Regions from separate parts of the Streptomyces sp. NPDC028419 genome, predicted to be linked through region 4. Evidence: riboswitches for the same ligand, from Rfam matches in the RefSeq annotation. Region 4 holds a riboswitch; each other region holds the start of a gene.
What was found. Region 4 has a riboswitch for cobalamin ahead of metE (5-methyltetrahydropteroyltriglutamate--homocysteine S-methyltransferase). Riboswitches for the same ligand answer to the same signal wherever they lie in the genome.
Positions count from the first base shown of each region.

Region 1 (7,774 bases), on a different contig from region 4:
CAGCGCGCCGGTCAGGTCGGCCCAGCTCTTCGGGGCGGCGGTGACGCCGGCCTCGGTGGCGAGGTCCTTGCGCCAGGTGCCCACACGGCCACCGGCGTAGTAGGGGACGCCGTAGGTCTTGCCGTCGTAGGTGACGGATTCCTTCAGGGCGTCCAGCCAGGTGCCGGAGTTCTCGAACTTCGACGCGTCGAGATCGGCGAAGGCGCCGGTCGACATGTAGCCGATCATCTCGGAGTTGCCCATCTCGACAACGTCCGGGGCCTTGTCCGTGGCGAGCACGGCGTCCAGCTTGGCGTTCTTGTCCGGCCAGCCGTAGTACTCGTGCTTGATCGTGAGACCCGGGTGCTTCGCGACAATCGCGTCGTCGGCCGCCTTCACCAGGTCCGGCCAGTTGTTCTGGGCGTCAACCGTCAACCAGACGGTCAGCTCCTTGGCACCCGAAGCCTTCTCGGTCTCGGAGCCCCCCTTGCTGTCGGAGCCACCGCACGCCGCCAGGCCGATAACCATGCCCGCGACTCCAACCGCCGCGATGAGCTTGCGCTTCACGCCACCCTCCTCAGGGATGCCTGCCTGCACTTCCCTTGCCCGCCGCGGTGACATACGCGAAGTACCTGACGTGGGGCCGGGATCTGATCCATATTGGTTTAGACCAGTAGTCGGAGCTTGGCCTAGACCTTTAGGGGTGTCAAGGGTCTAATGAGCGGGTGATCGGTCCGTTACCGGACCGACACCTGAGGTGCGGGCGAGGCCCGCCCCGCGGCCCGTGTCACGATGTGACCGCACATATCGGAGGAGCCGGTGACGGCAGCGAAACTGGAGTCGGGAAGGCGGGCGGCGATGGCCACCGAAGGGGCGACCACGGAGCCGGAAGGCGGGGCAGCCACTCGCACCGCACGTGTGCCCAAGTACTACCGACTCAAGCGGCACTTGCTCGACATGACCGAGACCCTGCCGCCCGGCACCCCGGTACCGCCGGAGCGCACCCTGGCGGCCGAGTTCGACACCTCCAGGACCACCGTCCGCCAGGCCCTCCAGGAGCTGGTGGTCGAGGGACGACTGGAGCGCATCCAGGGCAAGGGCACCTTCGTGGCCAAGCCCAAGGTCTCCCAGCCGCTCCAACTGTCCTCCTACACGGAGGACATGCGGGCGCAGGGCCTGGAGCCCGCCTCCCAGCTGCTCGACATCGGGTACGTGACGGCCGACGACACCCTCGCCGGACTGCTCAAGATCACCACCGGTGGACGGGTGCTGCGCATCGAGCGGCTGCGCCTGGCGAGCGGCGAGCCGATGGCCATCGAGACCACGCACCTTTCGGCCAAGCGCTTCCCCGCGCTGCGCCGCTCGCTGGTCAAGTACACCTCGCTCTACACCGCGCTGGCGGAGGTGTACGACGTCCGGCTCGCCGAGGCCGAGGAGACCATCGAGACCTCGCTGGCCACCCCGCGCGAGGCGGGACTGCTGGGCACCGACGTCGGCCTGCCCATGCTGATGCTGTCCCGGCACTCCCTGGATGCCGACGGCGAACCCGTGGAGTGGGTGCGCTCGGTGTACCGCGGCGACCGCTACAAGTTCGTGGCCCGCCTGAAGCGACCGGCGGTCTGAGCTCCGCCGCCCGAGTTCCACCGCCCGAGCTCCCGCACCACCGCACGTTTTCGGCCGGGGACGCGCCCGCCCCCGCGTTCCCGGCCCGCACCCCCTGGCCGTAACCGCTCCATCGTTATACGTTCGAGGCCCCGCGGCGTCGACCCGCCCCGCGAACCGTAGTTGACTCACGTACCGCTATGCGGACGGGGGCTTTCGTTCATCGGGCGGTCCCCGTAGATTCCCTGCGCTCACGCAGATGATCAACGAGGGGACGAGGATCATGCCGGAAGCTGGACCCCAAGCAACAACCGGGCGGTCGGGAGGCGGGGCGCTCACCCCGAAATCCATCGCCATCTGGGTCGCGGTCGCCCTCGTCGGCGCCGTCGGCTGGGGCGTGCTCGCCCTCTCCCGCGGCGAGGAGATCTCCGCCGCCTGGCTGCTCGCCGCCGCCCTGGGCTCGTACGCCATCGGCTACCGCTTCTACGCGCGTTTCATCGCGGAGCGCGTGCTCAAGGTGGACAAGACCCGGGCCACCCCGGCCGAACGCCTCGACAACGGTGTCGACTTCCACCCGACCGACCGTCGGGTGCTCTTCGGCCACCACTTCGCGGCCGTCGCCGGCGCGGGCCCGCTGGTCGGCCCGGTGCTGGCCTCGCAGATGGGCTACCTGCCGGGCACCATCTGGATCGTCGCGGGAGTGATCTTCGCGGGCGCCGTCCAGGACATGGTGACCCTGTTCTTCTCCACCCGGCGCAACGGGCGTTCGCTCGGCCAGATGGCCCGGGACGAGATCGGCCCCGTCGGCGGCGCGGCCGCCCTGGTCGCCGTCTTCATGATCATGATCATCCTGCTGGCGGTCCTCGCCCTGGTCATCGTCAACGCGCTGGCGGACTCCCCCTGGGGCGTCTTCTCCATCGGCATGACCATCCCGATCGCCCTCTTCATGGGCTTCTACCTGCGGGTGCTGCGCCCGGGTCGGATCACCGAGGTCTCGCTCATCGGCGTCGCCCTCCTGCTGCTCGCCATCATCGCGGGCGGTTGGGTCGCCGAGTCCTCCTTCGCCGACGTCTTCACGCTCGACAAGGAGACGCTGGTCATCTGGATGGTCGGCTACGGCTTCCTGGCCTCGGTGCTGCCGGTGTGGATGCTGCTCGCCCCGCGCGACTACCTCTCCACCTTCATGAAGGTCGGCACCATCGGCCTGCTGGCCGTGGGCGTGGTCATCGCCATGCCGACGCTCAAGATGCCCGCCGTGACCGACTTCGCCTCCCGCGGCGACGGACCGGTCTTCGCCGGTTCGATGTTCCCCTTCGTCTTCATCACCATCGCGTGCGGGGCCCTGTCCGGCTTCCACGCCCTGGTGTCCTCGGGCACCACCCCGAAGATGATCCAGAAGGAGACCCAGGTCCGGGTCATCGGATACGGCGCCATGCTGACCGAGTCCTTCGTCGCGATCATGGCGGTCATCGCGGCCTGCATCATCGAGCCGGGCCTCTTCTTCGCGGTGAACGCCCCCAGCGGCCGGATCGGCACCACGGCCCTGGAGGCCTCCCAGGCCATCGGCGGCCTCGGCTTCTCGATCACCCCGGACGCCCTGACCCAGGCCGCCAAGGACATCGGCGAGACCAGCCTGCTCTCCCGCACGGGTGGCGCGCCGACCTTCGCACTCGGGATGTCGGAGATCTTCTCGTCCGTCGTGGGCGGCACCGCGATGAAGGCGTTCTGGTACCACTTCGCCATCATGTTCGAGGCCCTGTTCATCCTGACCACGGTCGACGCGGGCACCCGGGTCGGCCGCTTCATGCTCCAGGACACCCTGGGCAATGTGCACAAGTCCTTCAAGGACGTCAGCTGGAAGCCGGGCGTCTGGTTCGCGAGCGCGATCGTCGTCGGCGGCTGGGGCTACTTCCTGTGGGTCGGCGTGAAGGACCCGCTGGGCGGCATCAACCAGCTCTTCCCGCTCTTCGGCATCGCCAACCAGCTGCTGGCCGCCGTCGCGCTCGCCGTCTGCACCACGCTGCTGGTGAAGTCGGGGCGGCTCAAGTGGGCCTGGGTGACCGCCGTCCCGCTCGCCTGGGACGTGGCCGTGACGCTCACCGCCAGCTACCAGAAGATCTTCTCGGACGACGCGACCATCGGCTTCTTCGCCCAGCGCGACAAGTACCTCGCCGGCATCGACGCGGGCAAGGTCCTCAAGCCCGCCAAGACCATGGACCAGATGCACACCGTGGTCACCAACGCCACGGTCGACGGAGTCCTCTCCGCCGTCTTCGCGATCCTGATCGTCATCGTCCTGCTGGACGCGGCCCGGACCTGCCTGAAGGCCGTCCGCGACCCGCAGGGCACGACGCTCTCGGAGGTCCCGTGGACCGAGTCGAAGATCATCGCGCCGGCCGGTCTGATCCCGACGGCCGCCGAGAAGGCGGAGCTGGCCGCCGCGGGCCTGGACACGGGCGGTGGCCGGGTCAAGGAACCGGTGTCGTGAGCACGCTCCGGGCGGCGCTGGGCCGGATCCGGTTCTACGTCCGCGAGTTCTCGGGCGAGTCCGCCTACGAGCGCTACGTCGCCCACGCGCGCGGCCACGACCCGCACGCCGAGGTGCCGACCCGCCGGGAGTTCGAGCGGGCCCGCACCGACTCCCGCGAGGCGGACCCCCGCGAGGGCTTCCGCTGCTGCTGAGAGGTGCGCGCAGGGCCCCCGTCCCTCCCGGACGGGGGCCCTGCGGCGTACTCAACGCACCCAGTCCTTGAGGGGCTCGGTGTCCAGGGTGATGCTGACGGGGTCGGGGAGCTTGGCCTCTCGCCCGAAGGCAGCGGTGCGCACGGTCTCGTAGCCGGCACCGTCCGGGTCGCTGTGGACGAGGACCAGGCCCTTGGAGCGGTCGATCAGCAGGTAGACGGGGATGCCCGTCTGCGCATAGGCGAGGGGCTCCTCGATCCGATCGCGCCGTTCCGTATCGGAGTCCCAAGAGGTCACCTCGACGGCCATCAGGATCGGGCTCGGATCCGCCCAGTCACCCTGTCCGACGAACGCGCCCTCGTGCGCGAGCACCACGCCCGGGATGGCGCGGCCGTTGCCTTCCTCGACGGTGCTCCTTTACGACGGTAGCGCCGCCCACCGACACACGTCCCGCACACTCGACGCCATGGACATCACCATCCGGGCGGCGCTGCCCGCCGAGTACGAAGAGTTGGGCGAGATCACCGCGCGGGCCTATCTGGACGACGGCTTGCTGGGGCCCGAGAGCGGCGCGTTCTACCTCGCCGTGCTGCGGGACGTCGCGGCGCGGGCCGCCGGGGCCGAGGTGCTCGTCGCCGTGCACGACGGTCGGCTGCTCGGCGGAGTGACCTTCGCCGCACCCGGCAGTCCACTTGCCGAGATCGCCGGTCCCCGCGAGGCGGAATTCCGGATGCTGGCGGTCGCGTCGGAGGCCCGCGGGCGCGGCGCGGGCGAGGCCCTGGTGCGCGCCTGCATGGCCCGCGCACGCGAGCTGGAGGGCGTCACCCACCTGGTCCTGTCCACCAAAGCGGCCATGCTGGGGGCCCACAGGATCTACGAGCGCCTGGGCTTCACCCGGACCCCGGAACGGGACTGGGCGCCGGTCCCGAGCGTCCCCCTCCTGACGTACCGCGTGGAGTTGTAGCCACGCCGACACAACATGTGGGGGGTCGCGCACGGGGCGGCCCCCACATGTATGCTCGTGCTCGCTGTCGCCGCAGGGGAATCCGGTGCGAATCCGGAACTGTCCCGCAACGGTATGAAACGCACCCAATCACCCATTGGGGCTGCCGCAAGTCCGAGGACCTGCCGACAGCGCGCCCGGACCGACCGGTCCGGACGCCGACACGTCCGGGCCTCGTGGTTGGGCCGGTGGACGTCATGTGCTGACGCGCGACCGGCCTGCCCGGATCCGCGCGTCCGAACGCGCGCATGGCCGCCCTCCGCTTCCCGCCTCCGAGCCTTCCGGAGCCGAGCGAGGGAGAGCCCCCCACGTGACCATCGCGCCTGCCGCACCGCGCGCCGAGTCCGCCCAGCCCGAGGCCACCGAGGGGCCTGGCGCCGCGCTGTTGCGCACCCTCACCGACCTCACCGTCGACCTGGTCGACACCGACCCCGGCCGGGTCGCCGCCGCCGCGCTGCGGGGCCGCAGCGCCGTGGCCGACGAGGCCGAGCTGCGCGGGCTGGCGACCGAGGCCGCCGCGGGCCTGATCTCGGAGGACCCGCAGTACTCCCGGCTGGCCGCCCGTCTGTTGACGCTGGCCATCGCCGAAGAGGCCGCGGGCCAGGGGGCCACCTCCTTCTCGGCGTCCGTCGCCGTCGGTCACCGCGAGGGCCTGATCGCCGATCGCACCGCCGAGTTCGTCGAGGCGCACGCCGCCCGCCTGAACGCGCTGGTCGAGCACGCGATCGCCGAGGGCGCCGACGACCGCTTCGGCTTCTTCGGCCTGCGCACCCTGCACAGCCGTTACCTGCTGCGCCACCCGATCACCCGTCAGGTCGTCGAGACCCCGCAGCACTTCATGCTGCGCGTGGCCTGCGGCCTGGCCGACAACACCGCGCCCAATGGAACGAGCGTCCAGGCCGTCGAGGAAGTGGCCTCGCTCTACCGGCTGATGAGCCGCCTCGACTACCTGCCGTCCTCCCCCACGCTCTTCAACTCCGGCACCCGGCACCCCCAGATGTCCTCGTGCTACCTGCTGGACTCCCCGCTCGACGAGCTGGACTCGATCTACGACCGCTACCACCAGGTCGCGCGCCTCTCCAAGCACGCGGGCGGCATCGGCCTGTCGTACTCCCGCATCCGCGCCCGCGGTTCGCTGATCCGCGGCACCAACGGGCACTCCAACGGCATCGTGCCGTTCCTCAAGACCCTCGACGCCTCCGTCGCCGCCGTGAACCAGGGCGGCCGCCGCAAGGGCGCCGCCGCCGTCTACCTGGAGACCTGGCACGCGGACATCGAGGAGTTCCTGGAGCTGCGCGACAACACCGGCGAGGACCAGCGCCGCACGCACAACCTGAACCTCGCCCACTGGGTGCCGGACGAGTTCATGCGCCGCGTGAACGCGGACGCCGAGTGGTCGCTCTTCTCCCCGGCCGACGTGCCCGAGCTGGTCGACCTGTGGGGCGACGAGTTCGACGCCGCCTACCACAAGGCCGAGGCCGCGGGCCTGGCCCGCAAGACCATGCCCGCCCGCGACCTGTACGGCCGGATGATGCGCACCCTCGCGCAGACCGGCCAGGGCTGGATGACCTTCAAGGACGCCTCCAACCGCACGGCGAACCAGACCGCGGAGCCGGGCCAGGTCGTCCACTCCTCGAACCTGTGCACCGAGATCCTCGAGGTCACCAACGACGGCGAGACCGCCGTCTGCAACCTCGGCTCGGTCAACCTCGGCGCCTTCGTCCTCGCGGAGACGGGCGAAATGGACTGGGAGCGGCTGGACGAGACCGTCCGCACCGCCGTGACCTTCCTCGACCGCGTGGTCGACATCAACTTCTACCCGACCGAGCAGGCGGGGAACTCCAACGCCCGCTGGCGTCCGGTGGGTCTGGGCGCGATGGGCCTGCAGGACGTCTTCTTCCAGCTGCGCCTGCCCTTCGACTCCGCCGAGGCCAAGGCCCTGTCGACGAAGATCGCCGAGCGCATCATGCTCGCCGCCTACGAGGCCTCCGCGGACCTGGCCGAGCGCCACGGCCCGGTGCCGGCCTGGTCGCAGACCCGTACCGCGCGCGGCGTGCTGCACCCGGACCACTACGCGGACGCCACGCAGTACTGGCCGGAGCGCTGGAACGCGCTGCGCGCCCGGATCGCCGAGACCGGCATGCGCAACTCGCTGCTCCTCGCCATCGCCCCGACCGCCACCATCGCCTCGATCGCCGGCGTGTACGAGTGCATCGAGCCGCAGGTCTCGAACCTCTTCAAGCGCGAGACCCTCAGCGGTGAGTTCCTCCAGGTCAACGCCTACCTGGTGGACGAGCTGAAGAAGCTCGGCGTCTGGGACGCGCAGACCCGCGAGGCGCTGCGCGAGTCCAGCGGTTCGGTCCAGGGCTTCGGCTGGATCCCGGCCGACGTGCGCGCGCTGTACCGCACCGCGTGGGAGATCCCGCAGCGCGGTCTGATCGACATGGCGGCGGCCCGTACGCCGTACCTCGACCAGTCGCAGTCGCTGAACCTCTTCCTGGAGACGCC
Region 1 is NZ_JBVHUE010000010.1:222,663-230,436, reverse strand. It holds gene ACZ4UB_RS14875 (extracellular solute-binding protein) at 1-546, opposite strand, end outside; gene ACZ4UB_RS14870 (GntR family transcriptional regulator) at 838-1,602, shown strand; gene ACZ4UB_RS14865 (carbon starvation CstA family protein) at 1,865-4,069, shown strand; gene ACZ4UB_RS14860 (YbdD/YjiX family protein) at 4,066-4,263, shown strand; partial or broken gene ACZ4UB_RS14855 (Uma2 family endonuclease) at 4,315-4,656, opposite strand; gene ACZ4UB_RS14850 (GNAT family N-acetyltransferase) at 4,730-5,227, shown strand; cobalamin riboswitch at 5,279-5,410, shown strand; gene ACZ4UB_RS14845 (ribonucleoside-diphosphate reductase subunit alpha) at 5,577-7,774, shown strand, end outside.
Region 1: linked by a shared signal. The riboswitch ahead of ACZ4UB_RS14845 (ribonucleoside-diphosphate reductase subunit alpha) and the one ahead of metE (5-methyltetrahydropteroyltriglutamate--homocysteine S-methyltransferase) in region 4 are both predicted to bind cobalamin.

Region 2 (7,774 bases), on a different contig from region 4:
CCACACCAGCCGCGCCACATCCCACACCGGCCCAGCCAAACCCAGCCCGCCCGACGCTCGAGGACACAGCCCAGCCCACTCCAGCCCGCCCGGCACTCGACGACGCAGCCCGGCCCACTCCAGCCCGTCCGGCGTTTGAGGACCCGCCGGAGGCCACACCAGCCGTGCCACATCCCACACCGGCCCGGCCAAACCCAGCCCGTCCGGCGTTTGAGGACCGGCCGGAGGCGCCGGCCCCCCGCCACATCCTGATCCTCGGCGGCACCACCGAGGCCCGCCACCTCGCCGAAACCCTCGCCGCACACTCCCCCGACCACCGGGTCACCAACTCCCTGGCCGGCCGAGTCACCCGCCCCACCCACCCCCCGGGAACCACCCGCATCGGCGGCTTCGGCGGCCCCGACGGCCTGGCCGCCTGGCTGCGCGCGCACGACGTCGACGCCGTGGTCGACGCCACGCACCCCTTCGCGGAGCGGATGAGCTTCAACGCGGCCACCGCCTGCGCCGCGACCGGCACCCCCCTACTGGCCCTGCGCCGCCCCGCCTGGGAACCGTCCGACGGCGACGACTGGCACCACGTCCCCACCCTGGCCGCGGCCGCGGCCACCCTGCCCGCGCTGGGCAGCCGCGCGTTCTTGACCACCGGACGGACGGGGCTCGCCGCCTTCGCCCACCTCGACGCGACCTGGTTCCTCGTCCGCTCGGTCGACGCCCCCACGGCCCCCGTCCCCCGGCACACCGAAGTCCTGCTGGACCGGGGCCCGTTCACCCTCGACGGCGAGCGCGCCCTGATCCGCGAGCACCGGATCGACGTCCTGGTGACCAAGGCCAGCGGCGGTTCGGCGACCGCCCCGAAACTGGCCGCCGCCCGCGAGGCCGGCATCCCGGTGCTCGTGGTCGACCGGCCACCGGTCCCGCGAGGAGTACCGGTGGCCACGACCGCCCTCGCCGCCGCGTCCTGGCTGCGCGGACGCGACGGCGAGGGCGAAGGCGCCTACTCGGGGTAGCGCCGCGGCGTCCAGACGATCTGCCGCCCGTCACCGCGCCGGACCACCCGCGTCTGGGACGAGCCGATCAGCAACAGCGTCCGCATGTCCACCTGCTCGGGATCCAGGTCCGCGAGCCGCACGATCCGGACGGACTGCTCGGCCCCGCCCACGTCCCGCGCCAGCACCACCGGGGTGTCCGGACCGCGGTGCTCCAGCAGCAGCTCCCGGGCCTTGCCCACCTGCCACGTACGGCTGCGCGAGCCGGGGTTGTACAGGGCGATGACCAGGTCGGCCCCGGCCGCCGCGTGCAGCCGCTCCGCGATCACCTCCCACGGCTTGAGCCGGTCGGAGAGCGAGATCGTGGCGTAGTCGTGCCCCAGCGGCGCGCCCGCGGCGGCGGCCGCCGCATTGGCCGCGGTGACCCCGGGCAGCACCCGGACCGGGACGTCCCGGTGCTCCTCCTGCGAGGCCACCTCCAGGACGGCCGTGGCCATGGCGAAGACGCCCGGGTCACCGCCGGAGACCACCGCGACGCGCTTCCCGCGCCGGGCCAGGTCCAGGGCGAACTCGGCCCGTTCGGACTCGACCTTGTTGTCGGAGCCGTGCCGGACCTGACCCGGTCGTACGGGCACCCGGTCCAGGTAGGTCGTGTAGCCGACCAGCACGTCCGCGTCGGCCAGCGCCCGCCGCGTCTCGGGGGTCAGCCACAGCGGACCGGCCGGACCGGTGCCCACCACCACGACCTCGCCGACCGCGTCGGGCGCGACCGCGGGCCGGGAACCGGGGTTGCCGATCCGACTCGGCAGCACGGCGACCGCGAAGTACGGGACCGTCTCGGGGTCGGTGTCGGCGAGCATGCCGGTGCGCTCACCGGCCATCGTCGCGCGTTCGACGTAGCGCGCCTCGGGCAGCCGCCCGGACTTCTCCATCGCCCGCCGCACGGCGGGGAAGGTGCGGCCGAGCTTCATCACCACGGCCGAGTCGGTGGCCGCCAGACGGGCCGTCAGCTCCTCCTCCGGCAGCGTGCCCGGCAGGATCGTCAGCACCTCCTCGCCCTCGACGAGGGGGGTCTGCAGGCGGGCCGCGGCGGCACTGACGGAGGTGACCCCGGGGATCACCTCGGTCGCGTACCGGTCGGCGAGCCGCTTGTGCATGTGCATGTACGAGCCGTAGAAGAGCGGGTCGCCCTCGGCGAGCACGGCCACGGTCCGGCCCGCGTCGAGGTGCACGGCGAGGCGGGCGGCGGACTCCTCGTAGAACTCCTCCATCGCCCCCTGGTAGCCGCCGGGGTGATCGGTGCTCTCGGTGGTGAGCGGGTAGACCAGCGGCTCCTCGACGTGGTCCGCGCGCAGGTGCGCGGCCGCGATGGAGCGGGCGATGGAGCGCCCGTGGCGCGCGCTGTGGTAGGCGACGACGTCCGCCTCCGCGATCACCTGGACCGCGCGCAGGGTCATCAGCGAGGGGTCGCCGGGGCCGAGGCCCACGCCGTAGAGCCGTCCGGCCCCGGTCTGCGTGCCGGTGGTGCTCATTCTTCCTCGCTCGCGATCGCGTTGACGGCCGCGGCGGCGATGGCGCTACCGCCGCGCCGACCCCGGACGATCAGGTGGTCCAGCCCCGAGGGGTGGGCGGCGAGCGCGTCCTTGGACTCGGCGGCGCCGATGAAGCCGACGGGCACGCCGATGACGGCGGCCGGGCGGGGAGCACCCTCCTCGATCATCTCCAGCAGCCGGAAGAGGGCGGTGGGCGCATTGCCGACCGCGATCACCGAGCCCTCCAACAGGCCCCGGTCGCGCCACAGTTCGAGGGCGGCGGCGCTGCGCGTGGTCCCCATCTTCGCGGCGAGGTCCGGTACGGCCGGATCCGACAGGGTGCAGATCACCTCGTTGTCGGCGGGCAGCCGCTTGCGGGTGACCCCGCTGGCGACCATGCGCACGTCGCACAGGATGGGCGCCCCGGCGTCGAGCGCGGCGCGGGCGCGCAGCACCACGTCGGGCGTGTATCCGAGATCCTTCGTGAGGTCGGTCATCCCGCACGCGTGGATCATGCGTACGGCGACCTGCGACACCGAGGCCGGCAGCCCGGCGAGATCCGCCTCGGCGCGGATCGTGGCAAAGGACTGGCGGTAGATCGCGGCGCCGTCCTTCTCGTACTCGAACACTGTGTACTCGCTCATTTCTTCACTACGTCTGCTGCTGAGTCTTCTGGGTCTGCTGAACCATGGCATCCGCCGTCGCGAGCGCGGCGGTCAGGTCGGTGGCGGTGGCCGGTACGTCGTCCCGCACCGGGCGCGTGGTCTCCCCGCCCCGCCCCGCCAGCGCGAGGCCGTACCCGCGGGGCCCCGCGACCAGGTCCACCCAGGCGGCCGCGCGCGGATGTCCGCAGCGCCGCTCGCAGCCGGACCAGTGCACGGGCAGTGCCGCGCCGCCGGCGGGGGCGACCGGGGCTCCCGTCGCCGCCACGACCGCGCGGGCGTCGGCCCGTACGTCGGCCAGCGCCTTCGCACAGCCGGGCCGGCCGGTGCAGGCGGTCACGTTCTCCCAGGGGCCGCCGGGCGCGGTGACCAGTCCGGCTCCGGCGAGCCGGGCCAGGGCGGCGGGCGCGGTGGCCGCGTCGACCCCCGGGACGACGATCCCGCGCCAGGGGGTGAGCCGCAAGGACCCGGCCGCGGCGGCGGCCGAGGCGGCCAGCAGGCGCCACTGCGCGGTGGTCAGCCGCCCCAGCGGGGCGAGGACCGAGAGCGCGACGCGGTCCGGGTCCGGGCCCGCCACCACGCCGGGGCCGGGGCCGCGGCCGGTGCGGCGCCTGAAGCCGTGGGCCCGCTCCGCCGAAATGCCCTTCTCCTGCAATCGGTTGAGCAACTCGCCGGACTCCGGCCGGTGTTCGGCGGGAAGTTCGCTCACCCGCCAGGCCTTGGTGCCGGCCGCGCGCACCGCGTCGAGGAAGTGTTCGGCGACGGCCAGCGCCGCCCGGGCCGCGTCCCGGTGCGCGACCGCCACCGCGTCGGTGTCATCGTGCGTCCACAGCACGGCCGTTCCCGAGCCCAGCCCGAGGACGTTCACGTCGGGAGCGAGCGAGGTCACGTCGCCGCGACCGTCGTCGAGGGCGAAGAGGAAGCGCCCGGAGAGCCCGGCCGCCGCGTCGCTCGCGCAGAGCAGCCGGTCCAGCTCGCCGACCCACGGGGTGACGTCGGGGCGGAGCGGTCCGTCGAGCCCGGACAGCGGCGAGGCGACGATGTTGCGGACCCGTTCGTGGGTGGCGGCCGCGGCGGGCAGCAGTCCGGCGGCGGTCAGCACGGCGGCCAGCTCGCCGCCGCAGCCGGCGCCGAGGCCGCGGAGTTGCGCGTTGCCGCGCGAGGTGAGGTCGAGGTGGCCGTCGCCCAGCCGGTCCGCCGCGTCCGCCAGGACGACGGCCGCGTCGGCCGTGAGCAGACCGCCGGGGATCCGGATCCGGGCGAGGTGCCCGTCGTCCGCCGCGTGCAGGCGCAGCGCACCGGGGCAGGCGTCACCACGGTCCCGTATGACGGGTTCGTCCCGGGGCGCGGCGGAGGAGGGCGGGGGCATGGCGGCGAGCATACCCACGATCCGCACCACCCGACCTGTGTCCGTCACCACCGCACCCCACGCCACCGACAGACCACACCCCATCCAGCCCGCCCGGCGCTTGAGGGCCCGCCGGAGGCCGCGCCGCCCGCAGGTCACAACCCACCCCAACCACATCCAGCCCGCCCGGCGCTTGAGGGCCCGCCGGAGGCACGCCGCCCGCAGGGTGCGACGAGCCCCGGCCACCCCACCCCCCACACAAGCCGCACGGCCCCCCACCTGCCGTTCGCTCGCCGCGGCACCTAAGATGACCCCTCGACGGACCATTCGGCCCGTCATCGCCGAGGACGGCGACATGGGAGGAAGCCCGGTGCGAATCCGGCGCGGTCCCGCCACTGTGAACCCGGCAGTCGCCCACGGCGCCTCCGGGTGAGTCAGGAACTCCCGTCGTCCTCACTGCCCGGGGCGCGGAAACCCCGAGGAAGGCCCGCCGCCGCATGATCCTGCTGCTGTCGACGTCCGACACCGATCTGCTCAGTGCCCGCGCCTCGGACACCGGCCCGGTCCCGTACCGGTTCGCGAATCCTTCCCGGCTCCCCCTCGACGACCTGCCCGCGCTGCTCGACGGCGCGGACCTGGTCGTCGTACGCCTCCTGGGCGGCCTGCGCGCCTGGCAGGAGGGGCTCGACCTGCTCCTCGCCGCCGACCAGACCCGGCCGGTCGTCGTGCTCACCGGCGAACAGGCCCCGGACGCCCAGCTGATGGAGGCGTCCACCGTCCCCATCGGCATCGCGGCGGAGGCGCACGCCTACCTCGCGCACGGCGGCCCCGCCAACCTGGAGCAGTTGGCCCGCTTCCTGTCGGACACCGTGCTGCTCACCGGCCACGGCTTCGAACCGCCCGCCGCCGCCCCCACCTGGGGCCGGCTGGAGCGCGCGGCGGAGCCCGCCGCCGGTCCCCGGATCGCGGTGCTCTACTACCGCGCCCACCACATGAGCGGCAACACCGCCTTCGTGCACGCCCTCTCGGACGCCGTGGTCGACGCGGGCGGCGTGCCCGTGCCGCTGTACGTCTCCTCGCTGCGCTCCCCGGAGCCGGAGCTGCTGGCCGAGCTGGCGACGGCGGACGCCATCGTGACCACGGTCCTCGCCGCGGGCGGCACCCGCCCCGCCGAGGCCTCGGCCGGCGGCGACGACGAGTCGTGGGACGCGGGCGCGCTCGCCGCCCTCGACGTACCGATCCTGCAGGCGCTGTGCCTGACCGGTTCGCGCAGCGCGTGGGAGGAGAGCGACGAGGGCCTGTCCCCGCTCGACTCGGCCAGCCAGGTCGCGGTGCCGGAGTTCGACGGCCGCCTGATCACGGTCCCCTTCTCCTTCAAGGAGATCGACGAGGACGGCCTGCCGGCGTACGTCGCCGATCCCGAGCGCGCCGCCCGCGTCGCCGGGATCGCCGTGCGCCACGCCCGGCTGCGGCACACCCCGAACGCCGAGAAGCGGATCGCGCTGGTCCTGTCCGCGTACCCCACCAAGCACTCCCGCATCGGCAACGCGGTCGGTCTCGACACCCCCGCCAGCGCCGTCGCGCTGCTGCGCCGGCTGATCGCGGAGGGCTACGACTTCGGGCCCGTCGAGGAGATCCCCGGCCTGGTCTCCGGCGACGGCGACGAGCTGATCCGCGCGCTGATCGAGGCGGGCGGCCACGACCAGGACTGGCTCACCGAGGAGCAGCTGGCCCGCAACCCCGTCCGGATCCCGGCCGCCGACTACCGGCGCTGGTACGCCGGGCTCCCCGGCGAGCTGCGCGAAGGCGTCGAGGAGCACTGGGGGCAGGCCCCCGGCAGCATGTTCCTGGACCGCTCACGCACCACCACCGGCGGCGACCCCGACGGTGACATCGTGCTGGCCGCCCTGCGCCGCGGGAACCTGCTCATCCTCATCCAGCCGCCGCGCGGTTTCGGCGAGAACCCGATCGCGATCTACCACGACCCCGATCTGCCGCCCTCGCACCACTACCTCGCCGCCTACCGCTGGATCCAGGCCGCGGCCGAGGACGGCGGCTTCGGCGCCGACGCCATGATCCACCTGGGCAAGCACGGCAACCTGGAGTGGCTGCCCGGCAAGAACGCCGGCCTGTCGGCCTCCTGCGCCCCGGACGCCGCGCTCGGCGACCTGCCGCTCGTCTACCCGTTCCTGGTCAACGACCCGGGCGAGGGCACCCAGGCCAAGCGCCGCGTGCACGCGACCCTGGTCGACCACCTGGTGCCGCCGATGGCCCGCGCGGAGTCGTACGGCGACATCGCGCGCCTGGAGCAGCACCTGGACGAGTACGCGCAGATCTCCTCCATGGACCCGGCCAAGCTGCCGGCCATCAGGGCCCAGATCTGGACCCTGATCCAGGCCGCGAAGCTCGACCACGACCTCGGTCTGGAGGCCCGGCCCGACGACGACGGCTTCGACGACTTCCTGCTGCACGTCGACGGCTGGCTGTGCGAGGTCAAGGACGCCCAGATCCGCGACGGCCTGCACGTGCTGGGCGGCGCCCCGGCGGGCACGGACCGGGTCAACCTGGTCCTGTCCATCCTGCGCGCCCGCCAGATCTGGGGCGGTACGACGGCGCTCCCGGGCCTGCGCGAGGCGCTCGGCCTGGACGAGGCCGCGCCGACCCGCACCTCGGCGGACGAGGTGGAGGCCACGGCCCGCGGCCTGGTCGAGGCCATGGAGGCCGCCGACTGGGACCCGTCCGCCGTCGCCGCGGTCTCCGCGGGCCACCCGGCCGGTGTCGCGGACATCCTCGCCTTCGCGGCGACCGAGGTGGTCCCGCGCCTGGCGGCCACCACGGACGAGCTGACGCACGCGGTGCACGCCCTGGCGGGCGGCTTCGTCCCGGCGGGCCCCTCCGGTTCGCCGCTGCGCGGGCTGGTGAACGTGCTCCCCACCGGCCGCAACTTCTACTCGGTGGACCCCAAGGCCGTGCCCTCCCGCCTCGCGTGGGAGACCGGCCAGGCCCTCGCGGACTCGCTGCTGACCCGCTACCGCACGGACAACGGCGAATGGCCCGCCTCCGTCGGCCTGTCCCTGTGGGGCACGAGCGCCATGCGCACGGCGGGCGACGACGTGGCCGAGGCGCTCGCGCTGCTCGGTGTCCGCCCGGTGTGGGACGAGGCCTCGCGGCGCGTGACGGGCGTCGAGGCCATCCCGCTCGTGGAGCTGGGCCGTCCGCGCATCGATGTCACGCTGCGCATCTCTG
Region 2 is NZ_JBVHUE010000027.1:38,542-46,315, reverse strand. It holds gene ACZ4UB_RS27825 (cobalt-precorrin-6A reductase) at 246-1,007, shown strand; gene ACZ4UB_RS27820 (precorrin-2 C(20)-methyltransferase) at 995-2,518, opposite strand; gene ACZ4UB_RS27815 (precorrin-8X methylmutase) at 2,515-3,162, opposite strand; gene cobG (precorrin-3B synthase) at 3,170-4,597, opposite strand; cobalamin riboswitch at 4,854-4,985, shown strand; gene cobN (cobaltochelatase subunit CobN) at 5,026-7,774, shown strand, end outside.
Region 2: linked by a shared signal. The riboswitch ahead of cobN (cobaltochelatase subunit CobN) and the one ahead of metE (5-methyltetrahydropteroyltriglutamate--homocysteine S-methyltransferase) in region 4 are both predicted to bind cobalamin.

Region 3 (7,774 bases), on a different contig from region 4:
CGTCGTGCGTCGCCATCACCACGGTCGTCCCGGCCGCGCGCAGGCCCGCCAGGGCCTCCAGCAGCCGCTCCTGGCCGTCCGGGTCGAGTCCGGCCGTCGGCTCGTCCAGGATCAGCACCCGGGGGGCCATCGCCACGGCGCCCGCGATCGCGGCCCGCTTGCGCTGTCCGTAGGACAGCAGGTGCGTCGGCCGGTCCCGCAGCGCGGTGATGTCGAGCGCGGCCAGCGCCGCGTCGACCCGGCTCCGCACCTCCGGCTCCGCCAGCCCCAGGTTCATCGGGCCGAAGGAGACGTCCTGTTCCACGGAGGCGGCGAAGAGCTGGTCGTCCGGGTCCTGGACCACCAGCTGCACGGCCGTGCGCAGCCGGGTCAGCCCGGCGCGGCCGTACGAGACCACCTCGCCGTCCAGCCACAGCTCGCCCGCGTCGGGGCGCAGCCCCCCGCTGAGCAGGCGCATCAGCGTGGTCTTGCCGCTGCCGTTGCGCCCCAGCAGGGCCAGGGCCCGGCCGGGGGCGATCGGGAAGTCCACGCCGGACAGGACGGCGGGCCCGTCCTCGTAGGCGTAGCCCGCGCCCGTCAGCCGGACGAGCGGTTCGGGTTCCACGGGTACGTTCACGAGACGAAGTCCTTCGAGGCGAGGGTGACGGCGACCAGCGCGGCGAGCAGGGCGCCCGACGCGGCCAGGAACCGCCAGGACGGGGAGGACCGCGGTACGAGCACCCGCAGCGTGCCGTCGTAGCCGCGCCCCGCCAGCCCGCTCTGGAGCCGGGAGGCGCGGTCGAAGGCGCGGACGAAGGCGGTCGCCGCCAGCCCCGCCACGGACCGCCACGCGGCGGCCCTGCCCGCGTGGCCGAGCCGGGCCGCCTGGGCCCGGCGGACCTGGGCGAGGGAGTCCAGCAGCAGGAAGCCGATCCGGTACATCACCAGCGCCACGTCGACGACGGGCGCCGGCACCCCGGCCCGCACCAGCCGGGGCAGCACGTCCGAGACCGGGGTGGTGAAGGCGAACAGGAGCACGCCGAGCGAGGCCGCCGACGTGCGCAGCAGCAGCTCGACGGCGTGCCGCGGGCCGTCCGGGGCCAGGGAGAGCGGCCCCGCCGGGCCGCCCACCGCGAGCAGCAGGGGAGCCGCCCCGGTGAAGCAGAACCCGAGCGGGATCCGGAAGGCCCGCCACAACTGCCGCGGGGGCACCCCCGCCGGGCCGAGCAGCACGGCGAGGGTGGTGGCGGCCACCAGCGGTCCGCCGGGCCAGGGCGGCAGGCAGACCGCGGTGACGGTCAGCCCGAGCCCCAGCAGGGCCTTCTCCAGGGGGTGTCGGCGGCGCCAGCGGCTGCTGTGCGCCGCGGCGTCGATGGGCAGCACCGCCTCACGCGTCCCGGGAGTTCGGGTCGTCCCCGCGGCCCGCGCCGGCCGCGACGGCGGCCTCGCCCTGACGGCGCCCGCGGCGCACCCCGAAGTAGTAGGCGAGCACGCCCGCGCCGAGCGCCGCCTGGAGGGCGAAGAGCGCCGACTCGACCTCCCCGGAGGGGGGTTCGTACAGCGGGGAGAACCACGGCTCGTAGTCCGGCTTCAATTCCGTGATCGCCGTCTCCGCCTGCGCGTCGGCGCCGGTGAACGGCTCCTCCTTGCCCTCGCCGAGGCCCAGGGCGATCGGGAGCACCGCCAGCGCCGCCACCAGGAGTAGCAGCAGGGTGTTGATCTTCGCGTTCCTGGTCATCGGACGGCCGTCCCCTGCTCGTGCCGCGCGGCGGCGGCGCCGGTCAGCTTGGCCACGCCGAGCCGCACCAGGTCGGACTTGCTCGACTGCATCAGCAGCCGCATCACGAGCACGGTGAGCAGCCCCTCGCTGACCGCCAGCGGGATCTGGGTGACGGCGAAGATCCCGCCGAACTTCGCGAGTGAGCCCGCGAAGCCGGACGCCGGGTCGGGGAAGGCCAGCGCGAGCTGCACGCTGGTCACGCAGTAGGTGATCAGGTCGGCGAAGAAGGCGCCGCAGAAGACCGAGACCATCAGGGGCGCGTCGAACCGCTTGAGCAGGCGGTAGACGGCGTACCCGGCCCAGGGGCCCGCGATCGCCATCGAGAAGACGTTCGCGCCGAGCGTGGTCAGCCCGCCGTGGGCCAGCAGCAGGGCCTGGAACAACAGGGTGATCGTGCCCAGCACCGCCATGATCGGCGGGCGGAACAGGATCGCACCGAGCCCCGTCCCGGTCGGGTGCGAGCAACTGCCCGTCACCGAAGGGATCTTCAGGGCGGACAGGACGAAAGTGAACGCACCGGACGCCCCCAGCAGCAGGGTGCTCTCGGGATGCGCCTTGACCTCGCGGGTCAGGGCGCGCACGCCGTGGACGACGAAGGGGGCGGACGCGACGCCCCAGGCGGCCGCGTGCAAGGGGGGTAGAAACCCCTCGGCTATATGCATGTGTAGGGAGACCTCTCCAGCACCTCGTGGATGGAACAACGCACCCCGGTCGGTCTCCTGGCTCACGGGTGCTGCCGCCGCGGCGCCGCCTTCCCGGTCCGGGCGGTCTCCCGCCCGGTCCAGTGGCTCCCCGCGGGGGTGGCGCCGGACTTCCCGTTCACAGTGGCGAGGGCCGCACCGGTTTCTCACCGGTTTCCCGTACACCAAGGCCCGTTGACCCTACCTGACCAGGGGCAACGGGCCGTCGGCGGCGCCGTCGTGCGGGTGCGCGCGGTACGCCGGAGCGTCTCAGCAGACGTTCGGGTGGGCGATGTCGACCACGAAGCGCTCCGGGTTGTGGAGCGTGGAGGTGGTGAACTGCGGTGCGGTGTCGAAGGCGGCGCCGAAGGTGACGTACCCCTCGAAGTCGCCGGTGAAGGCGATGCCCTTGAGCTTGGGGAGGTAGATCTTCTGGAGCTTGGGGCCGGTGTAGACGGAGTTCCCGGCGTCGTCGTGCGCCTGGGCCGGGTGCAGGCGGATCTCCAGGAAGTACGTCCCGGCGAGCGGGACCGGCTTGCCGGAGCCGTCGTAGACGAGTTCGGACACGGGAGTGACGGTGACCCCGGGGACGTAGCCCTGGAGGTCGATGACGATCCGGTCGTAGGTGCAGTGCCCGCCCCAGCGGGCATTGGTCACGAGCGGGGTCGCCGTGGCGGCGGCGGAAGCCGGTACGGCGAGGCCGATTCCGACGGTGAGGAGCAACCCGGCGGTGACGGCCGCCAGCCGCCGCCGGTGGACGGAGCCGGGGCGCGCGCCGCGCCTCAGCGAGTGGACGGAGTTGCGGACGGAGCGTATGAGGTGGTCCAGCATGACGTCCCCCGATTCTTCGGATGTGGGGACAGTAGTGTCATCGTGGAAGACACGCCATACGGCCTCTTGGTTGCACGCGGCGCACGAACCGGGGCCCGGTCCGCCGATGCGGACCGGGCCCCGGGAGCGGTCGTGCGCGTTACGGGACCGGGTTGAAGACCACGGACTCGTGCGTGTTGGACTGCCCGATGGCGGTGAAGCCGGAACCGTTCGACTGGGCCGTGTTGTTCTGGTTCGACGCGCCGGAACCGGTGGCGACCTGCTGCGCGGTGGAGGAGTTGCCGAGGTTGGCGCCGCCCACCCCGCTGCCGAGGATGCTGGCGACGGCCGCGTTCGACGCGTTGGCCGCGCCGGCTCCGTTGTCGGCCTGCGCCACGCCCGTGCACAGGGCGGCGGCGAGGGGGAGCGCTGCGAGCGCCGCCATCACGCGGATGGTGCGGATGCTTGCCATGATCGAGTCCTCCAGTGAGCAAAAGCGTGGGAAGTCCACGACGGTTGGCCGACCGCCGGGTCCTGCGTGCGACGTCGCGGGCCCCACTTTTGCGTACCGGATCATGAAGAAACCAGCCCAGACGCGGTGGTTCCCCCTCAAGCATGATCAATCCATTTCAAACAAATGTTTCCCGCCATTTCATGCGGTCTGGATTGTCTGGAAGGGGTGCGTCCGGGCTGGTCGGTGCCGTCCGGGATCAGCTCCCGGTCAGCACTCGATGACGTTGACCGCGAGCCCGCCGCGGGCCGTCTCCTTGTACTTGACCTTCATGTCGGCGCCGGTCTCCTTCATGGTCTTGATGACCTTGTCGAGGGAGACCTTGTGGCTGCCGTCGCCGCGCATCGCCATCTTCGCCGCGGTGACGGCCTTGACGGCCGCCATGCCGTTGCGCTCGATGCACGGGATCTGCACCAGACCGCCGACCGGGTCACAGGTCAGGCCCAGGTTGTGCTCCATGCCGATCTCGGCCGCGTTCTCCACCTGCTCCGGGGTGCCGCCCAGCACCTCGGCGAGGGCGCCCGCCGCCATCGAGCAGGCCGAGCCGACCTCGCCCTGGCAGCCGACCTCGGCGCCGGAGATCGAGGCGTTCTCCTTGAACAGCATGCCGATGGCGCCCGCCGAGAGGAGGAAGCGGACCACGCCGTCCTCGTCGGCGCCGGGCACGAAGTTCATGTAGTAGTGCAGGACCGCCGGGATGATGCCCGCCGCGCCGTTGGTGGGGGCGGTGACGACCCGGCCGCCGGCCGCGTTCTCCTCGTTGACGGCCATCGCGTACAGCGTCGCCCACTCCATGGCGTGCGCCTGCGGGTCGCCCTCGGCGCGCAGCTGGCGGGCGGTGCCCGCGGCGCGGCGCTTGACCCGCAGACCGCCCGGCAGGATGCCTTCGCGGGACATGCCGCGCGCGACGCAGGCCTGCATGACGCGCCAGATCTCCAGGAGGCCCTCGCGGATCTCCTCCTCCGTGCGCCAGGCCTTCTCGTTCTCCAGCATCATCGAGGAGATCGACAGGCCGCTCTCGTTCGCGAGCCGCAGCATCTCGTCACCGGAGCGGAAGGGGTACTTCAGCACCGTGTCGTCGAGCTTGATCCGGTCCTCGCCGACCGCGTCCTCGTCCACGACGAAGCCGCCGCCGACCGAGTAGTAGGTCTTCTCCAGCAGCGGGTTGCCCGTCTCGTCGTAGGCGAAGAGGGTCATGCCGTTCGCGTGGTACGGCAGCGACCGGCGGCGGTGCAGGATCAGCTGGTTCGGCTCGTCGAAGTCGATCTCGTGGCCATCGCCTATCTCCGCGCCCAGCAGGCGCAGCCGACCGCTCTGGCGGATCCGCTCGACCTCGGCGTCGGCGGTCTCCACGTTCACGGAGCGCGGGGAGTGGCCCTCCAGGCCCAGCAGGACGGCCTTGGGGGTGCCGTGGCCGTGCCCGGTGGCGCCGAGCGAGCCGAAGAGCTCGGCCCGTACGGAGGCGGTCTGGGCGAGGACACCGTCCTTCTTCAGCCGGTTCACGAACATGCGCGCGGCGCGCATCGGACCGACGGTGTGCGAGCTGGACGGACCGATGCCGATCGAGAACAGATCGAAAACGGAGATGGCCACGTTGGCGGACTCCCGGTTCATCCCCGTGGTGTCGGGGAACGGACCGTCCAGCTGCCTTCCAAACGGTATTGACGGCGGCCGACGGTTGAGCGGACTTTGCGGATTTTGGGCAAAGTGCGCCTGTGGGGCGCCCTTGCCCTGCTAAAGCAGCGTACGTCAGTTCATGCGGGGGTCAGCTCCCGCTGCGGGACATTGCCCGACGTGATCTCGGTCGCGGCGTCCAGCACCGGGTCCGGGCCCGGGAGACCGTCCCGGTGGGCCTTGATGCCGGCCCGCACGGCCCAGTAGTAGACGGCGAGGGCCATGCCCGCGACCAGGGTGATGTCCAGGCCGTCCGGGATCCGGCCGGTGCCGCCGAAGTCGCCGCTGCCCAGGTAGGACAGCAGGGACAGGCAGCCCAGGAAGACGACGATCCACCAGGCCGGGGCGAACTGCCTGACCAGGTCCTTCTCGCCCTTGCGGGCCAGCACGACCGCCGCGATCGGGGCCGCGACCAGGGTCAGCGCGGTCACGATCCCGGTGTTCGGCCACTTCGACCAGTACAGCGCGCAGGCCGCGAAGACGAAGGTCAGCGGGCAGAGCACGGCCGCCAGGGGCAGCCGGAAGGGCCGCTTGAGGCCGGGCTTGGTGACCCGGAAGACGCCGACCGCGATGGGGCCGATCAGGTAGGAGATGACCATGGCGGCCGAGATGATCGGGGCCAGGGTCTTCCAGCTGTGGCCGACGGTGACCAGCAGCAGGACGGAGAAGCCGAGGTTCAGCCACATCGCGGGCCGGGCGGTGCCGTAGACGGGGTGGGTCTCCTTGAGCTTCTTGGGGAAGAAGCCGGTCTCGGAGAGGTTCTGCACCATGTACGCGGCCGAGGCCACGTTCGCGATGTTCGAGCCGGCGGGCGAGATGAAGGCGCCGAACTGGAGCATCACCACGACCCAGTGGATCATCAACAGCTTGGCGAGTTCGGCGAAGGGGGAGTTGAAGTTCACTCCGGCCCAGCCGCCGGCCTGCGCGAGGTGCTCGGGTGGTACGGCGCCCAGGAAGGCGGCCTGAAGGGCCAGGTAGATGACCAGGCCCAGCGAGAGCGCGCCGACGAGGGCGATCGGGATGGCGCGGCCGGGGTTCTTGGCGGCCCCGCCGAGGTTGACCACGGCCTGGAAGCCGTTGAAGGCGAAGACCACGCCGGAGGTGGTGACGGCCGTCAGGACGGCGGACCAGCCGTTCGGCGCGAAGCCGCCGTGCGCGGTGAAGTTCTCGGTGTGGAAGCCGGAGGCGACCAGCGCGATCACGGCGAGCACCGGGATGGCGAACTTGACCAGGGTCAGCCCCGCGTTGATCCGGGCCAGCAGCTGGACCGACCAGTAGCAGGACAGCCACAGCAGCACGGTCAGCCCCAGGGCGACCAGCATGCCGAAGGTGGTCAGCTGGTGGGACCCGGCGTCGACCAGCTCCTTGGCCCAGCCGAAGCTCCAGGAGGACATGTACTGGGTCGCGGCGATCGACTCGATCGGGATGAGCGAGGCGACCGCGATCCAGACCGCCCAGCCGGTGATGAAGCCCAGCACCGGACCGTGCGAGAGGTGGCCGTAGCGGGCCATGCCGCCCGGGATCGGATAGGCGGCGCCCACCTCGGCGTAGGACATGGCGATCATGCCGATGAAGACGGCGCCGATCACCCAGGCGACGAGCGCCGCCGGGCCCGCGACCTGGGCCGCCGTGCCCGCTCCGAAGAGCCAGCCGGAGCCGAAGATCGAGCCTATGCCGATCATGATCAGCGCGAAGAGACTGAGTCCCTTCCTGTTCGCTGCGCTCATGTCCATGAGAGGGGGTGTCCGTCCTGACGGGGGATGCCTGGCTGGCTGCTGCCACGCCTTTACAGGAAGCCTATTTGCCGCAATTTGGCTATTTCATAGGCACAAAGGCATGCCCGTCTGGGACCTTGGTCGTCAAAGAGGGCCCGGGCCTGTGGAAAACAGGGCCGGGCCCTCCGGGCGCGCTAGAGCGACGGGTACAGCGGGAACTTCGCGGCGAGCGCGGAGACGCGCGCCTTGAGGTCCTCGGCGTCGAACTCGGGCTTCAGTGCGGCGGCGATGATCTCGGCCACCTCGGTGAAGTCCTCGGCGCCGAAGCCGCGGGTGGCCAGGGCCGGGGTGCCGATCCGCAGGCCCGAGGTCACCATCGGCGGCCGCGGGTCGTTCGGGACGGCGTTCCGGTTGACCGTGATGCCGATCTCGTGGAGCCGGTCCTCGGCCTGCTGGCCGTCCAGCTCGGAGTCGCGCAGGTCGACCAGGACCAGGTGGACGTCCGTACCGCCGGAGAGGACGGAGACGCCGACCTTGGTGACGTCGTCCCGCACCAGGCGCTCGGCGATGATCTTCGCGCCCTCCAGGGTGCGCTCCTGGCGCTCCTTGAACTCGGGCGAGGCGG
Region 3 is NZ_JBVHUE010000009.1:169,474-177,247, reverse strand. It holds gene ACZ4UB_RS13605 (energy-coupling factor ABC transporter ATP-binding protein) at 1-616, opposite strand, end outside; gene cbiQ (cobalt ECF transporter T component CbiQ) at 613-1,362, opposite strand; gene ACZ4UB_RS13595 (energy-coupling factor ABC transporter substrate-binding protein) at 1,367-1,717, opposite strand; gene ACZ4UB_RS13590 (energy-coupling factor ABC transporter permease) at 1,714-2,421, opposite strand; cobalamin riboswitch at 2,452-2,644, opposite strand; gene ACZ4UB_RS13585 (AMIN-like domain-containing (lipo)protein) at 2,710-3,270, opposite strand; gene ACZ4UB_RS13580 (hypothetical protein) at 3,410-3,721, opposite strand; gene ACZ4UB_RS13575 (L-serine ammonia-lyase) at 3,971-5,353, opposite strand; gene ACZ4UB_RS13570 (APC family permease) at 5,515-7,167, opposite strand; gene glyA (serine hydroxymethyltransferase) at 7,344-7,774, opposite strand, start outside.
Region 3: linked by a shared signal. The riboswitch ahead of ACZ4UB_RS13590 (energy-coupling factor ABC transporter permease) and the one ahead of metE (5-methyltetrahydropteroyltriglutamate--homocysteine S-methyltransferase) in region 4 are both predicted to bind cobalamin.

Region 4 (7,774 bases):
CCCGTCACCGTCTCCGTGCACGTGCTCCCGCCCGTACGGCGCTGCGCCCATCGGTGGCCTCCCGTCGCCCGGGACCGAGCGTACCGACCGGGCGGTGCGTACGGCACCGGACGGGGACGGTCCGCTCGGACCGTCCCCGTCCGGCCGCGTGCTCAGCCCGTGGTCAGCCGCGCCCGCATCCGGTGCGCGGCTTCGACGAGGTGTTCCAGGGACGCCTTCGTCTCGGTCCAGCCGCGGGTCTTCAGCCCGCAGTCGGGATTGACCCACAGCCGCTCGGCCGGGATGGCCCCCAGTCCCTTGCGCAGCAGCGTCGCGGCCTCGTCGGCGGAGGGCACGCGCGGCGAGTGGATGTCCCAGACGCCGGGCCCGACCTCGCGCGGGTAGCCCGCGCCGGCGAGTTCGTCGGCGACCCGCATGTGCGAGCGGGCGGCCTCCAGGCTGATCACGTCGGCGTCGAGGTCCTCGATGGCCGCGACGATGTCGCCGAACTCGGCGTAGCACATGTGGGTGTGGATCTGGGTGTCCGGCCGGACGCCGCCGGTGCTGAGCCGGAAGGACTCGGTGGCCCAGGCCAGGTAGTCGGCGTGGTCGGCGGCGCGCAGCGGCAGGGTCTCGCGCAGGGCCGGCTCGTCGACCTGGATGACCGAGGTGCCCGCCGCCTCCAGGTCGTTCACCTCGTCGCGCAGGGCGAGCGCGACCTGGCGGGCCGTGTCGCCGAGGGGCTGGTCGTCCCGGACGAAGGACCAGGCGAGCATGGTGACCGGGCCGGTCAGCATGCCCTTGACCGGCTTCGCCGTCTGCGCCTGCGCGTACGAGGTCCAGCGCACGGTCATCGGATCGGGGCGGGAGATGTCCCCGGCCAGGACCGGCGGCCGGACGTAGCGGGTGCCGTAGGACTGGACCCAGCCGTGCTGGGTGGCCAGGTAGCCGGTCAACTGCTCGGCGAAGTACTGGACCATGTCGTTGCGTTCGGGTTCGCCGTGCACGAGGACGTCGAGGCCGGTCTTCTCCTGGAAGGCGATCACCTCGCGGATCTCGGCCTCGATGCGGCGCTCGTAGCCGGCCTCGTCGAGCCGTCCGGCGCGCAGGTCGGCGCGGGCGGTGCGCAGTTCGGTGGTCTGCGGGAAGGAGCCGATGGTCGTCGTGGGCAGCAGGGGCAGGCCGAGGTGGGCCCGCTGGGCCGCGGCCCGCCGCGCGTAGGGCTGGGAGCGGCGCCCGTCGGCGTCGGTGACGGCGGCGGTGCGGGCGCGCACGGCCGGGTCGTGGGTGATCGGCGAGTGCGCCCGGGAGGCGAGGTCGGCGCGGTTCGCGGCGAGTTCGGCGGCGATGGAGTCCGTGCCCTGTGCGAGGCCGCGGGCCAGGACGGTGATCTCGGTGGTCTTCTGCCGGGCGAAGGCCAGCCAGCGCCGCACCTGGGGGTCGACGTCGCGCTCGGCGGTGACGTCCAGCGGGACGTGCAGGAGGGAGCAGGAGGAGGAGACGTCGACGCTGCCCGCGAGACCGAGCAGGGTGCCGAGCGTGGCGAGGGAGGCCTCGTGGTCGTTGATCCAGACGTTGCGGCCGTTGACCACGCCCGCGACCAGGCGCTTGCCGGGCAGGCCGCCGACGGCGGCCAGGTCGGCGAGGTTGCCGGCGGCCCGGTCGGTGAAGTCGAGGGCGAGACCGTCGACGGGCGCCTTGGCCAGGACCGCCAGGGCCTCGCCGAGCCGGTCGAAGTACGAGGCGACGAGCAGTTTGGGGCGTTCGGCCAGCGCGCCCAGCTCGCGGTAGGTGCGGGCGGCCGCGCCCAACTCGGCCGGGGTGCGGTCCTGGACCAGGGCCGGCTCGTCGAGCTGGACCCACTCGGCGCCCGCCGCGCGCAGGTCGGCGAGCACCTCGGCGTAGACGGGCAGCAGCCGGTCGAGCAGGGTGATCGGCTGGAAGTCGTCGGGCACGCCCGGGGCGGGCTTGGCCAGCAGGAGGTAGGTGACCGGTCCGACCAGCACCGGGCGGGCGTTCAGCCCGAGCGCCAGGGCCTCCCCCAGCTCGGCGACCTGCCGGGCGGAGTCGGCGGTGAACTCGGTGTCGGGGCCCAGCTCCGGGACCAGGTAGTGGTAGTTGGTGTCGAACCACTTGGTCATCTCCAGCGGCGCCACGTCCTGGGTGCCGCGGGCCATGGCGAAGTAGCCGTCCAGGGCGTCCGCCGCGACGGCGGCGCGGTGGCGGGGCGGGACGGCGCCGACCATGACGCTGGTGTCGAGGACGTGGTCGTAGTACGAGAAGTCACCGGTGGGCACCTCGCCGATGCCCGCTTCGGCCAGCTGCTGCCAGTGGGTCCGGCGCAGGGTCGCGGCGGTCTCCCGGAGGGCGTCGGCGTCGACCCGGCCCTTCCAGTAGCCCTCGACGGCCTTCTTCAGTTCCCGGTTCTGCCCCTGCCGGGGGTAGCCGTGGACGGTGGCCCGTACGGCCGGGTCCGGTGCGGCCGCGGAGGTGGTGGAACGGGTGGTGTGCTGGGGTGTCACGGAACTCTCCTTCGCGAGTACGTCTCCATGAGTCCCGGTGACGGACGCGAGGCGCGAAGGGGTGGCGGAGCGGACGGCCCGTCGCACCGCCGTGCGCGAGGCACCGGCTGCGACCGTCCGTCGTTCCCCGGAGCGGGTCCGGGGCGCCCCCGACCGACCCGCCCACGAGGTCACCAGGAAATCCGCGCACGACCGTGCGTGCGCGGGCAACGGGCAGGTCTTCGGACTTGCGGGCGCGCCTGCCGGTCTCCCGGCGGGCTCCTAGTGGCCGTCGCTTCCCAGGACCGTGATCCGGTCCCAGTGCGTATGACGGCGGTCGTTCCCGCTCACCGCTGCGGGGCAGTCCCGGATTCCCACCGGGTTCCCTCTTACGACGCATCCCGCCTGGCGGACGGGGCGAACCAGCTGCTGGGGGTCAGCTTAGGTCGACGCGGCGCGGCGGGGCGGATGTTGACCACATCGCGGACGGTGAGATGAGACACTCCGCGGTCGACGCGCGGACGGCGGTCCCGCTGTCGGGAAGATCACAGGGCGCATGGCGGCTTCGGCGGGAGGGATCGGGCGCGCACGTCCAGAATGGGCCCGGTAGAGGGGGGATCCCCCGTGTCCACATAGGGGAGTTGACCATGCCCACCATGAAACCGAGCCGTGGCGTCCTGGCCGTCGCGGCGGTCGCGTCCGCCGCGGCCGTACTGGCCGGCTGCAGCAGCGAGCCGCCGGCCCTGAAGTTCGAGTCCGCCAAGCCCTCCGGTGCGAAGCTGGAGGCGCGTCCCCCCGCGGGGGGTTCGGTGCCGCTGGCGCAGTGGCCCAACGCGTGCGAGGTACTCGGCGACGAGGAGGTCCGCGCGATCCTGCCGCAGGCCAAGGACTTCCAGCGGACGCCGATCAAGGTGACCGTCATCAACTTCAACCCGCTCGCCACGTCGGATCCCGGCACCACGGGCGACGTACCGGCCGGCGGCTGCAAGACCGAGTTCGGGCTGCCGGCCAAGTACAAGGGCAAGCACAACAGCAGCGTCCGCATCGTCTTCAAGACCGTCGCCGATCCCGCGCTCGTGGCGAACGCCTACGCCGAGGACCGCGACGAGGAGGCGAAGCGGTCCGGCCAGGACACCAAGAAGTTCCGGGACCTGGGGAACTCCCTCGGTACGGCGGGCTGCTACACCCGGGGCACGACGACCACGATGATCTGCCACCAGGGCCCCTACCAGTTCGAAGTGAGCGGTTCCTCGACCGCGGACGGCGTCGGGAAGTACCCCGAGACCGAGGAGAACTGGCGCGAGAAGGTCCTGACCCAGGTGGTGCGCACCCTGGGCGCCCGCATGGCCTGACATCGACGGCCCGTGTCGCGGGACCGGCGGCCCTACGGCCTCTCGCCGGGAACGGACAGGTAGGCCTCGCGGAGCCGGTCCAGCACGGGGTGCTCGGCGAGCAGTGCGGTGTCGTCGATCGCGGCGATCGCCCGGACGCCGATGCTGGTGTTCGTCGCGAAGGCGGCCGCCATGCCCTTCGCCTCTTCCAGGGTCACGGGGGCGACCCGGTGTGCGGCGCGCTGCTGGAGCAGCGCCCTGGTGACTCCGGGCAGGACCGGAGCCTGCGGCCACACGACGCCGCCGTCGGCGTCGACGAATCCGACGTTCCAGGTGGCGCCTTCGCTGACGAGTCCGTCGCGTCCGACGAACAGGGCGTCGTCGAAGCCGGTGAGCTGGGCACCGCGCCGGGTGTGCAGGGCCCCGAAGAGGCCGACGTGCTTCACCTCGGGCAGCTCCCGCTCGTACGGCACGCTCTTGGCGCGCAGCGGAGCCGGCGCGCGCAACGCGCCGGCTCCGCGCACGGTGACCAGGACCCGCGGGTCCCCCGGCGCCGCGAGGTGCCCCATGTCGACCGCGGGGTCGTAGACGGTCACCCGGACGACGCAGGGCCGCGTCTGCCCGTGCAGCGCCTCCCGGACGTACGCGCGCACGCGCCCGGTGTCCAGGTCGGCGCCGCACACGACCTCGCAGTCCCTCGCGAGCCGCGCCATGTGCAGCTCCAGCCCGCGCACGGCGCCCTCGTCGACGCGCATGGACGTGAAGTGACCGACGTTGACCAGGGCCAGGGGCAGCAGGTCGTCGGTGGAAACGGGCTTTCCGTTGAGTGTCGCCATACCTCACAGGATGTCAGGACATCCATTGCCGACGATCAGCGGCGGGCGGCGGGCGGTCAGCGGTTCTGGAGGGATTTGACGTTGTCGCCGAAGCTCCAGCCCTTCGAACCGTCCCAGTTGATCGACCAGGTCATGAGCCCCTTCAGCGAACCGCCGAAGGCGTTCCACGACTGGCCGACCAGGCTCGGCGCCATGTAGCCGCCGCCGGCGCCGGGCTGGGCGGGCAGGCCGGGCACCTGCTTGTCGTAGGGCACCTTGATGGTGGTGCCCTGGATGGTCAGGCCGTTGTTGAGGCAGGTGGTCTGCGCGGTGAAGCCCTGGACGGTACCCGCCTGGTAGGAGTCGCCCGAGCAGCCGTACATGCTGCCGTTGTAGTACTGCATGTTGAGCCACCACAGGCGGCCGTTGTCGACGTACTTCTTGATGATCGGCAGGTACGAGCCCCAGATCGAGCCGTAGGTGACGCTGCCGCCGGTGACGTAGGCGGTTTCGGGGGCCATGGTGAGGCCGAAGCCGGCCGGCATCTGCGCGAGGACGCCGTCGATGATGCGGATCAGGTTGGACTGGGACGCGGACAGCGTGTTGATGTTGCCGCTCCCGGACAGGCCGGTCTCGATGTCGATGTCGATGCCGTCGAAGTTGTACTTCTTCAGGATCGGGACGACGGTCGCCACGAACTTGTCGGCGACGGTGCTGGAGCTCAGGTCGATGCCGGCGGCGGCGCCGCCGATCGACATCAGGAGCGTCGCCCCGGCCGCCTTGGCCTGGCACATCTCGGCGGGGGTGGAGACCTTGACGCCGGCGTCCATGCCGTCCTGCCAGAGCACGGTGCCGTCCGAGAGGATCACCGGGAAGGCGGCGTTGATGACGTTGTAGCCGTGCGCGGCGATCCGGCTGTCCGTGATGGGGACCCAGCCCATGCCGGGGTGGACCCCGTTGGAGGCGCCGTCCCAGTTCTCCCAGTAGCCCTGCAGGACCTTCCCCGACGGCTTGGGCTTGGTGGGACAGGTCTCACCCGGCGGCGGCGTGGTCGGCGGTGCGGTGGTGGGGGGCGCGGTGGTGGGCGGGGCGGTGGTCGGCGGTGCGGTCGTGGGGGGCGCGGTGGTCGGCGGGGCGGTGGTGGGGGCGGTGGCGGTCGGGGTGGGGTTGGGGCCGCCGGGGCCGGCGAGGGCCACGTCGTCCGCGTAGTAGGCGGGCTGCCCGTACCAGCCGTGCAGGTAGACGGTCACCGAGGTGGTGTTGGCCCCGGTGGCGAAGGTGACGCTGAGCTGGCCGTAGGACGGGCTGCTGGGTGTCCAGGTGGACGTGGTGCCGGTGATTCCGGTGCCGGTGGCGCCGAGGTAGACGTAGCTGCCCTGGACGAAGGCGCTCAGCGTGTACTGGGAGTTGGGCTGCACGCTGACGGTCTGGGTGCACTGGGCGTTGTCCGAGCCGGCGGGGGTCGCCTTGAGCGCGGAGGCACCGGAGTGGACCGGGCTGGCGACCGCCGCGCCGGAGCCGCCGGAACAGGTCCAGTCGGACAACCCGCTCTCGAAACCGGAGTTGGCGAGCAGGTTGGGGGTGGCGGCGCCGGCCGTGACGGATCCGGCCGCGGCCAGGCCGGCGGCGACGACGGCGATCGCGCTGACCCCGGCGAGGGTCCGCCTGGAGGCGGTGGTGCGGCGTAGGCCGGGGTCCGTCCGGGGGTGGGGGTCGGCGGACGGGCGTGAGGTGCGCGGCTTGCGACGGAACACGCGGTGCTCCCTTCCCGCCGGGCGACGTGGTCAGGGACCGGCGCGTGGGGGCGTGACGCCCGGCTCTGGGTGAGGTGGACATGTGGGGCTGTGCCGACCGGATCGTAGGAGGGCTGGAATCGGCCGTCAATAGGTCTGGACCAATCCCCCTCAGATCCGCTCCGGTCGCACCGCGATCGGTGCCACCCACCTCGGACCTCTCCCCCGGCCGCTCCCGCCGGACGCCCTTGAATTTCGACCGTGCGGGCGTGTCCGAAAACAGCGAGGTTTCGCCGCTCCTTCGGATATTCGACATCGGTCTCGGGCCGATTTCCATTGCCGTCCGACTTCCGCCCCGTAGCGGAGGCTCGGCCACCGGCTTGAGCGCGTTCGAGGTTCGGTCGAAGTCGATCTCCTCCCGGAAATCCGGCCTTGTCCCGCCCCGTGGCGTGGGCCAGAGTGAAGCCCGTGCCGCACAGGGGGTGAGGCACGGGAGGTGAACATGTCTCTGAGGACAGATCTCTACGCGGATATCACGGGATTCCTCGCGGCCAAGTGCGATGCCGACCCGGAGGAAATCTCCGCGGAATCCGATCTGTACAACGACATCGGCATCGACTCGCTCGACCTCATCGCCATGACGCAAAGCCTTCAGGGCGCGTACGGCATATCGATGGACGACGAGCGCATCGGTGGCATCCGCACCGTCGGCGACATCCTGGACCTCGCCGTCTCCAAGATCGAAATCAAAGCGACCGCGTAGAAAGCACGGCCTAGAAGCAACCGCCCAGATCACGGGGAGACACCGCTATGCCTGCCTACATCACCGCCATGGGAAGCTTCCTGCCCGGCGAGCCGGTGCCCAACGAAGAGGTCGAGGAGTACATCGGCAGCGTGGGCCGCGCGAGTTCGGGGCTGCGCGAGCAGACCCTCGACAACTGCGGGATCAAGACGCGGCACTACGCCATCGACAAGCAGCAGCAGACCCTGTTCTCCAACACCGATCTGGCGGTCGGCGCCATCCGCCGGGCGGTGGAGCGCTCGAACATCACGCTCGACGACATCGACCTCATCGCAGCGGCCACCGGCCTCCCGGACCTCATCGCGCCCGGCTTCGCCAGCGGGGTCCACGGCGAACTGGGCAGCCCGCCCTGCGAGATCGTGAGCACCCACGGGATCTGCAGCTCCGGGATGATGGCGCTCAAGAGCGCCTACCTCCAGGTGGTGGCCGGGGAGAAGAAGAACGCGATCGCCTGCGCGTCCGAACTGATCTCGCGGCTCATGAAGAGCGACCGGTTCGCCGACGTCCGGCCGATCTCGGACGACGGCGCCATCGCCATGGAGATCGCGTTCCTGCGCTACATGCTCTCGGACGGCGCCGGGGCCGCGCTGGTGCAGGACCGACCGGCGGCCGA
Region 4 is NZ_JBVHUE010000003.1:80,667-88,440, forward strand. It holds gene ACZ4UB_RS04790 (oxygenase MpaB family protein) at 1-51, opposite strand, end outside; gene metE (5-methyltetrahydropteroyltriglutamate--homocysteine S-methyltransferase) at 153-2,501, opposite strand; cobalamin riboswitch at 2,697-2,922, opposite strand; gene ACZ4UB_RS04800 (hypothetical protein) at 3,137-3,832, shown strand; gene ACZ4UB_RS04805 (aminotransferase class IV family protein) at 3,865-4,647, opposite strand; gene ACZ4UB_RS04810 (carbohydrate binding domain-containing protein) at 4,704-6,380, opposite strand; gene ACZ4UB_RS04815 (acyl carrier protein) at 6,862-7,122, shown strand; gene ACZ4UB_RS04820 (3-oxoacyl-[acyl-carrier-protein] synthase III C-terminal domain-containing protein) at 7,170-7,774, shown strand, end outside.